One region of the Variovorax sp. PDC80 genome, then DNA from elsewhere that is predicted to be linked to it. Evidence: riboswitches for the same ligand, from Rfam matches in the RefSeq annotation. Region 1 holds a riboswitch; the other holds the start of a gene.
The links. A riboswitch is a leader RNA that binds a small molecule or an ion and turns the genes downstream of it on or off. The one in region 1 is predicted to bind S-adenosylhomocysteine.
Positions count from the first base shown of each region.

Region 2: linked by a shared signal. The riboswitch ahead of ahcY (adenosylhomocysteinase) and the one ahead of metH (methionine synthase) in region 1 are both predicted to bind S-adenosylhomocysteine.

Region 1 is NZ_FOWG01000004.1:302,959-308,670, forward strand. Features, by position in the region: gene BM109_RS14825 (homocysteine S-methyltransferase family protein) at 1-26, shown strand, start outside; gene BM109_RS14830 (LysR family transcriptional regulator) at 50-973, opposite strand; gene BM109_RS14835 (PACE efflux transporter) at 1,088-1,525, shown strand; S-adenosyl-L-homocysteine riboswitch at 1,595-1,719, shown strand; gene metH (methionine synthase) at 1,780-4,494, shown strand; gene BM109_RS14845 (ArnT family glycosyltransferase) at 4,643-5,712, shown strand, end outside.
Region 2 is NZ_FOWG01000008.1:314,404-320,115, reverse strand. Features, by position in the region: gene BM109_RS23825 (alpha/beta fold hydrolase) at 1-384, opposite strand, end outside; gene BM109_RS23820 (hypothetical protein) at 381-839, opposite strand; gene phaP (TIGR01841 family phasin) at 906-1,403, opposite strand; gene BM109_RS23810 (hypothetical protein) at 1,602-2,270, opposite strand; S-adenosyl-L-homocysteine riboswitch at 2,421-2,489, shown strand; gene ahcY (adenosylhomocysteinase) at 2,560-3,999, shown strand; gene BM109_RS23800 (TlyA family RNA methyltransferase) at 4,009-4,797, shown strand; gene metF (methylenetetrahydrofolate reductase [NAD(P)H]) at 4,807-5,631, shown strand; gene BM109_RS23790 (septal ring lytic transglycosylase RlpA family protein) at 5,685-5,712, shown strand, end outside.

The sequences.
Region 1 (5,712 bases):
CCGGGTTCTACAAGGAAGCGGCTTGAGCCCAGGCCCGTAGCCTCGCGTTTCAGGACGCGATAGGCACCGACACCCCGGCAGCCTGCCGCTCGCGCGAAATCAACGCCACGAAGCGCTGCGCCCCCAGCCCCAGCGGCCGTTCGCGCGACCACACCACGTCCACCCACAGGTTCAGGCCGTTGCTGAGGTTCTCGAGCGGGATCTCGACCAGCGCGCCCGCCGCCACGTGCGGCCGCACGAAATTGCGCGGCAGCCAGCCCCAGCCGACGCCGGCGGTGATCAGGCTCAGGGCGGCCAGCGCGTTGTCGGTGCGCCAGAGGTGGCGCGCGAACACGCTGCGCGGGTCCATGGCCGTGACCAGGTCGCGGCCGGCCACCACGATCTGGCGGGTGGCGATCAGGTGCTCCTCGCGCAAGCGGCCGCCGGGCGCGGCGGCCAGCACCGGGTGGCCCGGCGCCATCACCGCGACCATGGTGTCGCTGCCCACCTCCTGGAAGCCCTCGCGCCCGTCGAGGCTGGGCCGCTCGAACACCAGCGCGAGCTGGGCCCGGCCGCTGTGCAGCAGCGCCAGCGCATCGGCCTGCGGCGCGGCCAGCACCTCGACCTGCAGCAGCGGGTATTCGTGCGCCAGCTCGGCCAGCGCGCCGCTCCAGGGCGCGGCCAGCAGCTCGGGCGCGATCGCCAGCGTGAGCCGTTCCTCCAGCCCCTGCGTGAGCGCCAGCGCCTGCGCGTCGAGCTGGCGCAGCTGCGCCGCCAGCGAGCGCGCCTGCGGCTCGAGCGAGCGCGCGGCGGCCGTGGGCCGGGGCTCGCGGCCCTTGCGGTCGAACAGCTGCAGGTCGAGCTCGGCCTCGAGATGGGCGATGGCCATGCTGACCGCCGACGGCACGCGGCGCAGGGCGCGGGCGGCGGCCGAGAAGGAGCCGTGGTCGATCACGGCCAGGAAGACCTCGACGCTGTCGCTGGAGAAGCTCATGGCTGGTTTCTCGCCGATCTATCAACAAAACTGAAATAAGTTGACTTTTTATATCAGCAAGAGACACATAAAGTCGACGGATCGCAGTCACACAACAAGCCAAGAGAGTCCGTCATGCAGGGAATCCAGCGTCGCATCGTCTACATCACCCTCTACGAAGGGATCGCCATCGTGGCCGCCAGCGCCGGGCTGGCGCTGCTGACGGGCGCCGGCCTCGGCCATTCGGGCGCGCTGGCGGTGGCGGCCTCGGTCATCGCGGTGATCTGGAACCTGATCTTCAACAGCCTGTTCGAGCGCTGGGAGGCGCGCCAGGCGGTGCGCGGGCGCAGCCTCAAGCGCCGCATCGCCCATGCGATCGGCTTCGAGGGCGGCCTGATCGGCCTGCTGGTGCCGATGTTCGCCTGGGGCCTGGGCATCTCGCTGTGGCAGGCGCTGGTGATGGACCTGGGGCTGGTGGTCTTCTTCCTGGTCTACACCTTCGTCTTCAACTGGGCCTTCGACCGCGCCTTCGGGCTGCCGGCCTCGGCGGCGCCGGTCGCGCAGGCGGCCTGAGCCTTCCCGGCGGCCCGCGGATACACCCGCGGGCCGTTGGCACGTCCGGCAGCCGGTAAAATCGCCACCCCTTCCAAGGAGCGTTGCAGCGGCGGCGCGCGGGACCCCCTGGTCCGCGACCCGCCGTCAGGCTTGGAAGGCGCCTTCTCGCAGAACCTGCCCGGAAGGCCCGGTTGCAACGACGCTCACCTGACGTGTCTTCCCCTGCCCAGGTGAGCCCCATGAGCGATGTCCCCGCGCCTTTCGTTTCTCCCATGAAGCTGTCCGGTCTCGAACCGGTGGCCATCGGCGAGGGATCCCTGTTCGTCAACATCGGCGAGCGCACCAACGTCACCGGTTCCAAGGCCTTCGCGCGCATGATCCTCAACGGCCAGTTCGAGGAGGCGCTGGCCGTCGCGCGCCAGCAGGTCGAGAACGGCGCGCAGGTGATCGACATCAACATGGACGAGGCCATGCTCGACAGCAAGGCCGCGATGGTGCGCTTCCTCAACCTGATCGCCAGCGAGCCCGACATCGCGCGCGTGCCGGTGATGGTCGACAGCTCGAAGTGGGAAGTGATCGAGGCCGGCCTGCGCTGCATCCAGGGCAAGGGCATCGTCAATTCGATCTCCATGAAGGAGGGCGTGGACAAGTTCAAGCACGAGGCGAAGCTCGTGAAGCGCTACGGCGCGGCCGCCGTGGTGATGGCCTTCGACGAGAAGGGCCAGGCCGACACCTACGAGCGCAAGGTCGAGATCTGCGAGCGCGCCTACCGCATCCTGGTCGACGAGGTGGGCTTCCCGCCCGAGGACATCATCTTCGACCCGAACATCTTCGCGATCGCCACCGGCATCGAGGAGCACGACAACTACGCGGTCGACTTCATCAACGCCGTGCGCTGGATCAAGCAGAACCTGCCGGGCGCCAAGGTCTCGGGCGGGGTGTCGAACGTGAGCTTCAGCTTCCGCGGCAACGACCCGGTGCGCGAGGCGATCCACACCGTGTTCCTGTACCACGCGATCCAGGCCGGCATGGACATGGGCATCGTCAACGCCGGCATGGTCGGCGTCTACGACGACCTCGAGCCCGAGCTGCGCGAGCGCGTGGAGGACGTGGTGCTCAACCGCCGGCCCGACGCCGGCGAGCGCCTGGTCGAGGTGGCCGAGAGCGCCAAGAGCGGGGCCAAGGACGACAGCAAGAAGCTCGAGTGGCGCGGCACGCCCGAGCAGCCGGTGCACGTCAACCAGCGGCTGTCGCACGCGATGGTGCACGGCATCACCGACTTCATCGTGGAAGACACCGAGGAGGCCTACCAGCAGATCCTCGCCAAGGGCGGCCGTCCGCTGCACGTGATCGAAGGCCCGCTGATGGACGGCATGAACATCGTGGGCGACCTGTTCGGCCAGGGCAAGATGTTCCTGCCGCAGGTGGTGAAGTCGGCGCGCGTGATGAAGTCGGCCGTGGCCCACCTCATCCCCTACATCGAGGAAGAGAAGCGCCAGGACGAGGCCGCGGGCCGCGACGTGCGAACCAAGGGCAAGATCATCATCGCCACCGTGAAGGGCGACGTGCACGACATCGGCAAGAACATCGTCACCGTCGTGCTCCAGTGCAACAACTTCGAGGTGGTGAACATGGGCGTGATGGTCCCGTGCCACGAGATCCTCGCCAAGGCGAAGGTCGAGGGCGCGGACATCGTGGGCCTGTCGGGCCTGATCACGCCGAGCCTGGAAGAGATGCAGTACGTGGCCGGCGAGATGCAGAAGGACGACCACTTCCGCATCAAGAAGATCCCGCTCCTGATCGGCGGCGCCACCACCAGCCGCGTGCACACGGCCGTGAAGATCGCGCCGCACTACGAAGGCCCGGTGGTCTACGTGCCCGACGCCTCGCGCAGCGTGAGCGTGGCGCAGTCGCTCTTGAGCGACCAGGCCGCGGCCTACATCGGCGAGATCAACGCCGACTACGAGAAGGTGCGCACGCAGCACGCCAACAAGAAGCAGGTGCCGCTGTGGCCGCTGGCCAAGGCGCGCGCCAACAAGACGCCCATCGACTGGTCGAACTACGTGCCGCCCGCGCCCAAGTTCATCGGCCGGCGCGTGTTCCGCAACTTCGACCTGACCGAGCTCGCCAAGTACATCGACTGGGGCCCGTTCTTCCAGACCTGGGACCTCGCGGGCCCGTTCCCGGCCATCCTCAAGGACGAGATCGTCGGCACCGAGGCCGTGCGCGTCTACGCCGACGGCCAGCGCATGCTCAAGCGCCTGATCGAGGGCCGCTGGCTCAGCGCGAGCGGCGTGGTCGGCTTCTGGCCGGCCAACACCGAGAACGACGACGACATCGTGCTCTACACCGACGAGTCGCGCAGCGAGGCCGCGCTCACCTGGTACGGCCTGCGCCAGCAGACCGAGAAGCAGGAGATCGAGGGCACGATGCGCCCGAGCCGCTGCCTGGCCGACTTCGTCGCGCCGCGCGAGAGCGGCCTGAAGGACTACGTGGGCATGTTCGCCGTGACCGCGGGCCTGGGCGTGGAGAAGAAGGAGAAGTACTTCGTCGACGACCTCGACGACTACTCCGCGATCATGCTCAAGGCGCTGGCCGACCGGCTGGCCGAGGCCTTCGCCGAGGCCATGCACCACCGCGTGCGCACCGACCTCTGGGGCTACGCTGCCGACGAGGCGCTGAGCAACGAGCAGATGATCGCCGAGAAGTACCGCGGCATCCGGCCCGCGCCCGGCTACCCGGCCTGCCCCGACCACAGCGTGAAGAAGCCGATGTTCGACCTCCTGAACTGCACGGACATTGGCATGAGCCTGACCGAAAGCCTCGCTATGATGCCGGCCGCCAGCGTGTCGGGGTTCTACCTCGGGCACCCCGACAGCACGTACTTCAACGTAGGCAAAATCGGCCATGACCAGCTGCAGGACCAGGCGGTGCGCCGCAAGGCGAGCGAATCCGAACTGGAGCGGCTGCTGGCGCCCAACCTCTGACGGCGCGCGGCGGGCCCTTCCGTTCCCCCGCGCCGCCGCCATCCACGCCGCCCGCCCCGCGGGCCGCTGAACCGATCCAGGCTTCCGGGGGATTCCCATTCAGACACTGCTCTTCATCCTCGCGCACCACGCGGCGCTGGCCCTCTTCGTGGCCGGCGCCTGGGGCTTCGGCGCCACCGTGCTGGCGCGCTTCGGGGCGCCCGCGCGCCGCGACGCCTGGCTCGAGGGCGCGATCGCGACCACGCTCGGTGTCGGCCTGTTCATCGTCGCCTTCCAGGCGCTGGCGATCGTCGGCGCGCTGCGCCAGGGCGCGGTGCTCGCGCTGCTGGGTGCCGGCATCGTGCTGGCGCTGTTGCGGCTGCCCGGCTGGCGCCGCGAGCTGAAGGCGCGCGCCGCGCTCGCGCCCGCGCAGCCGGCACCGACCCTCGGCGAGAAGTGCGCCTTCGCCGCGCTGCTGCTCGTGGGCCTGCCCACGCTGTTCTCGCCGCTGGCGCCGCCGGTGGCCTTCGACGAGGTGATGTACCACCTGCCCTATGCGCGCCAGGTCGCGCAAAGCGGCACGCTGGGCGTCTACGAGTGGTTGCGCTACCCCTGGTTCCCCTACAACTACGACCTGCTCTACGCCGCCGCGCTGACGGTCTACGACGACGTCTTCACCCACTTCATCCATGGCCTCGCGGGCTGGCTGTCGGTGCTGATGATCCATCGCCTCGGCCGGCTGCACGCCAACCGCTACATCGCCTGCCTGGGCGCCGGCATCTGGCTCGCGCTCGGCGACTATCCCAATTCGTACATCGACATGGGCGTGGCGCTGTTCGTGCTCGCGGCCTTCGTCGCGCTGTGGTGGTGGGACGAGGGCCACGTGCTCGAACCGGAGCCCGGCGCAGCGTGCCACGGGCGCGCGCGCTGGCTGCTGCTGGCGGCCTTCTTCCTCGGCGTGGCGGCGGGCTCCAAGTACCAGGCGCTGATCTTCCTGCCGCTGGTGGCGGTGTTCGTGGCGCGGCGCGAGCGCCGGCCGCTGCCGTGGCTCGCGGCCCTCGCGCTGTTCCTGGTGCCGTGCATCTACTGGTATGCGCGCAACTACCTGCAGACCGGCGATCCGTTCAACCCGATCGGCGCGCGCGTGTTCGGCTTCACCAACTGGAACATGGCCGACTACACGCAGCAGCTGGCCGACGTGCGCGACCACGCCAACATGCCCAACGGCCTGTTCTGGCC
Region 2 (5,712 bases), on a different contig from region 1:
GGGAATGAAGTCGAGCACGTAGTCCTCGATGCGCAGCCGCTTCTCCTGCGGCCGCGGCGCGTTCCAGTCCATCATGTAGACGTCGTAGCCCTGCCGCAGCAGGTGCTCGACCATGCTCTGGCCCGGCGCGAGGTCGAGGATGTAGCCCTTGTTGGTGGTGGCCATCACGATCAGCACCGGCACGCGGTAGATCTCGTCGACCATCGGCCGGTAGTGGTAGAGGCTCAGCGTGCCGCGGCGATGGATCTCGTCCTTGGGCGTGAGCCCGACCGCGGGCGTGGCGCTGGTCAGGAAATCCAGGCCCTTGATGTTGCGCTGGATGGTGCGCTCGATCTCGGCGCGCAGATCGGGCAGCACCGGCAGTTCGGCGGCGGGCGTGCTCATGGGCGCGGGCGGCGGGTGCGGGCCGGGGACTTCGAGGCCTTGGCCGCTGCCTTCTTCGCGGGTGAGGGTGCGGGAGCGGGTGGCGTGGCCGCCATCGAGGGCGGCTGCTTCGTGCGCTTCGGCGCCGATGACTGCGGCGCCGGCGCTGGCGCAGCACCGCCCTCCTCGAGCTGCCGCGCGATCCGCGCCAGGTGGTCGTCGATGTGCTGCAGCTGCTCCGAGAGCGCCTGCAGGTCGGCGCGCGTGGGCAGGTTCAGCATCGTGAGCAGCCGCGCCATCAGGTCGCCGAGCGCCTTCTGCGCGCCCAGCGAGGCGTTCATGCCGCCATGCATGCCCTGTCGGAACGGATCGGAGGCCATGGCCTCGTTGGCGAACGCGTTGGTGCTCTTTTCCCATTGCGCGGTGAGCTCGCGCCAGATCGCCATGGGGTCGAGGGGAGAGGAGGACTGGGTCATGGCCGCACACCGAGGTTCGTCGTCGGAAGGCCGCGCCGTGCGCCGGCGCGGCGCCTGGGCCGCGCGCTACTTGCGCTGCAGCATCTTCGTGACCTCGTCGACGTTCGACTGGATGCGCTGGCGCACCACCTCGAAGGCATCGGCCTGCGACTTGGCCGCGAGGTTGGCGAGTTCCTTGATGTCGTCGACCGCGCGCTGGAACGACTGGCGGCCGAGCGCGTCGAGCTTGGCGAGGCTTTCCTTCGGGTCCTTGCCGGGGATGTCCTTGGCGGCGGCCTGCCAGTCGGTGATCGCGCTCTTGATCATCTCGGTCTGGCGCTGCACCACGGTCTGCAGGCCCTGGAACGACTTCTCGTTGGCCTGCATCAGCGCCTGCAGGTCCTTGCGTCCGCTGTCGAGCAGCTTGCTCGCGCCATCGGTCATGTTGAGGTTCTGCAGCCGCTCGGCCATGCCTTTGAGCGGGTTGAGCATGTCGGCCGCGCTCGGGGCCGCTTTTCTCTCGGCGCTTCCGCTGCTGCTGCTGGCAGTGGTCTTCTTGGCGGCGGCTTTCTTGGCAGTGGCCATGGTGCGGAATCTCCTGAGGACGTTGGACAAGATGGTGGCGGGACCGGCCGCGCACGCGCGTGGTCCGCCGCCACGATACGCCGCGGCGACCCTGCCGCGGCGATCGCGGCCGCGGATTTGCCTGGGGGATTTCCCGAAGGGATGGTGTGCGCCGCGGCACCGGCGCTCGCTGGAGCGCCGGCGGGTAGCGGCAACGGCTTACATCGGCGGCGTGAAGCCGTCGCGGCCGGCCACCACGCGCAGCGCGGTCGGCGTGCCGTTGCGCTCCTGCGCATTGACCAGCACCTTGGCGCCCGGCACCAGCAGCGCCTCGGTGCCCGCGCGGAAGGTCACGACCGGCACGTCGCGCGGCACGATCACGGTCTTCTCGCCGCCCTTGTAGGACAGGCGCAGCTGCTGCCCGCCGCGCACCGAGCGCGGCGCGGCTGCGAGGTCGGCCACGGTGGCATTGGTCATGGTGCTCTGCGGTTGCAGGTCCCACGGATAGTGACCCTCGCCGGTGCCGCGCGCGGCCTCGGGGAACACCACCACCTCGAGCGCCTTCTGCGTGCCGTCGGCCTGCGGCATCGCGGCGGTGCCGATGAAGCTGCCCTTCTTGATGTCGGACAGCTTGATGCGATAGACCTCCGACAGCGACATGTCCGCGGGCCGCGCGAGGCTCACGACCTCGCCGCCACGGTCCTTGACGACGAGCTTGCTCGCATCGGCGTAGACCAGCGTGCCGCGCACGCGCACCACGGGTTGCGCGGCCTGCGCCTGCTGCGCGAAGGACAGGCCCGGCAAGGTGGCGAGGCCGAGCAGGGCCGCCGTGCAGAGCGCGCGGCGCGCGGTGGGCGACGAGGGAAGGGAAAGACGGGATGAACGCATCGGAGGGGCTTTCGCGGAAAAGGAATGCAAGCAGCGTTGTACGCCTCGACTCTGAGCCCTGCATGACGCGGGGTGTTGGCGCGCCCTCGCGTTCCGTGATGTGGGAAGCCCCGGCCGTTGGCGCCCGTGTCCGGCACGTCTACAATCCGCCGCTTCCGAGGAGCGTTGCAGCGCCGCCAGGCGTGAGGCTCGGACCCATCGCAACCACGCTCATCCGCTGTTCTCGCGGTGAGTCTTTTTCCCCCGACGCAGTGGCCTCGTTCAAACACAGTTCTGGAGTTCACTTCACATGAGCGCTGTTCTCAAGCCCACCCCTGTTTCGTCCGCCGACCAGGCGATCGCCGACCTTTCGCTCGCCGCCTGGGGCCGCAAGGAAATCCGCATCGCGGAAACCGAGATGCCCGGCCTGATGGCCATCCGCGAGGAATTCGCCAAGAGCCAGCCGCTCAAGGGCGCGCGCATCACCGGCTCGCTGCACATGACGATCCAGACCGCGGTGCTGATCGAGACGCTGCAGGCCCTCGGCGCGCAGGTGCGCTGGGCCTCGTGCAACATCTTCTCGACGCAGGATCACGCGGCCGCCGCGATCGCCGCGTCGGGCACGCCGGTGTTCGCGATCAAGGGCGAGTCGCTCAAGGACTACTGGGACTACACCCACGCCATCTTCGACTTCGGCCCCAAGGACTCGAAGGGCGAAGGCCCGAACATGATCCTCGACGACGGCGGCGATGCCACGCTGCTGATGCACCTGGGCCAGCGCGCCGAGAAGGACCTGGGCGTGATCGCCAACCCGGGCAGCGAGGAAGAGCGCATTCTCTTCGCCGCGATCAAGGCCAAGCTGGCCGTCGATGCGACCTGGTACACGCGCAAGTCGGCCGAGATCATCGGCGTGACCGAGGAAACCACCACCGGCGTGCACCGCCTCAACGAGATGAGCGCCAAGGGCACGCTGCTGTTCCGCGCCATCAACGTCAACGACTCGGTCACCAAGAGCAAGTTCGACAACCTCTACGGCTGCCGCGAATCGCTGGTCGACGGCATCAAGCGCGCGACCGACGTGATGATCGCCGGCAAGGTGGCCTGCGTGGCCGGCTACGGCGACGTGGGCAAGGGCTCGGCCCAGGCGCTGCGCGCGCTGTCGGCGCAGGTGTGGGTCACCGAGATCGACCCGATCAACGCGCTGCAGGCCGCGATGGAAGGCTACAAGGTTGTGACGATGGAATACGCGGCCGACAAGGCCGACATCTTCGTGACCACCACCGGCAACAAGGACGTCATCACGCACGACACGATGGCGAAGATGAAGGACCAGGCCATCGTCTGCAACATCGGCCACTTCGACAACGAGATCGACGTCGCGTCGATCGAGAAGTACGAATGGGAAGAGATCAAGCCGCAGGTCGACCACATCACCTTCCCCGACGGCAAGAAGATCATCCTGCTGGCCAAGGGCCGCCTCGTGAACCTGGGCTGCGGCACGGGCCACCCGAGCTTCGTGATGTCGTCGTCGTTCGCGAACCAGACCATCGCGCAGATCGAGCTGTTCACCAAGCCCGACGCCTACCAGGCCGGCAAGGTCTACGTGCTGCCCAAGCACCTCGACGAGAAGGTCGCGCGCCTGCACCTGAAGAAGGTCGGCGCCATGCTCACCGAGCTGACCGACGCCCAGGCCGCCTACATCGGCGTGAGCAAGAACGGCCCCTACAAGCCGGACAGCTACCGCTACTGATCGCCGCGCATGCGAGCCGACCAGTTGCTGGTGGAACGCGGCCTCGCCGCCTCGCGCTCGCAGGCCGTGCGGCTTATCGCCGGCGGCATGCGCTGGCGCGATGCGGGCTCGACCGATGCGTGGCGTTCGGTCGTGAAGAACCGCGACGAGGTGCCCGAGTCGGCCGAGCTCGAGCTCGACGATGCGGCCGAGGCGCGCTATGTCTCGCGCGGCGGGCTCAAGCTCGAAGGCGCGCTCGAGGCCAGCGGCGTCGATGCCGCCGGCAAGCTGTGCCTCGACGTGGGCCAGTCGACCGGCGGCTTCACCGACTGCCTGCTGCAGCGCGGCGCCGCACGGGTGGTGGGCGTCGACGTCGGCCACGGGCAGCTGCATGCGAAGCTGCGCGAGGACGCGCGCGTGCTCGCCATCGAAGGCGTCAATGCGCGCGCTCTCTCGGCCGACGACCTGCAGGAAGAGGGCGAGGAGCCCTTCGACGAGCGCTTCGACCTGATCGTCGGAGACCTGTCGTTCATCTCGCTCACGCTGGTGCTGCCGGCGGTGGTGCAGTTCCTCGCGGACGACGGCCAGCTGCTGATGCTGGTCAAGCCGCAGTTCGAACTGCAGCCGGGCCAGGTCGGCAAGGGCGGCATCGTGCGCGACGCGGCGATGTACGAGATCGTCGAGAAGCGCCTGCGCGATGCCTGCGCCGCGCTTGAGCTGCGCGTGCTGCGCTGGTTCGACAGCCCGATCGCCGGCGGCGACGGCAACCGCGAGTTTTTTATTCACGCCGTGCGCGCGACGGGCGCGGGCGGTTCCTAGGAGACGCAGGTGCGCCTTCCGCTGAGTTTCGAATTCTTCCCGACCAAGACGCCCGAAGGCGCGGTCAAGCTGCGCGCGGCGCGCCAGCAGCTCTATGCGCGCAAGCCCGAGTTCTGCTCGGTCACCTACGGCGCGGGCGGCTCCACCCACCAGGGCACCTTCGGCGCGGTGCAGGAGATCCTGTCCGAGGGCGTGGACGCGGCCAGCCATTTCTCGTGCATCGGCGCCACGCGCGAGACCGTGCGCGCGCAGCTCGCCGAGCTCAAGGCCATGGGCGTGAAGCGCCTGGTGGCGCTGCGCGGCGACCTGCCCAGCGGCTACGGCGCCGGCGGCGAGTTCCAGTACGCGAGCGACCTCGTGGCCTTCATTCGCGAAGAGACCGGCCGCGACTTCCACATCGAGGTGGCCTGCTATCCCGAGGTGCATCCGCAGGCGCGTTCGCCCGAGGCCGACCTGCAGGCCTTCGCGGCCAAGGTGAAGGCCGGCGCCGATTCGGCGATCACGCAGTACTTCTTCAGCGCCGATGCCTACTTCCGCTTCGTCGACGAGGCGCGCGCGCTCGGCATCGACACGCCGATCGTGCCCGGCATCATGCCGATCACCAGCTCGACGCAGCTGATGCGCTTCTCGGACGCCTGCGGCGCCGAAATCCCGCGCTGGATCCGGCTGCGGCTGCAGGCCTTCGGCGACGACACGGCCTCGATCAAGGCCTTCGGCCTCGACGTCGTGACCGACCTGTGCGCGCGGCTGCGCGAGGGCGGCGTGCCGGCGCTGCACTTCTACACGATGAACCAGTCGGCGGCCACGCTGGCTGTCTTGGAGCGCCTGGATTGAGAGGGGCGGCGCGGGCGCCAGGCTCGCTGCGCGCGGGGCTTCGCGCCGCGCTCGTGGCCTGCACCTGCGCGCTCGCGGGCT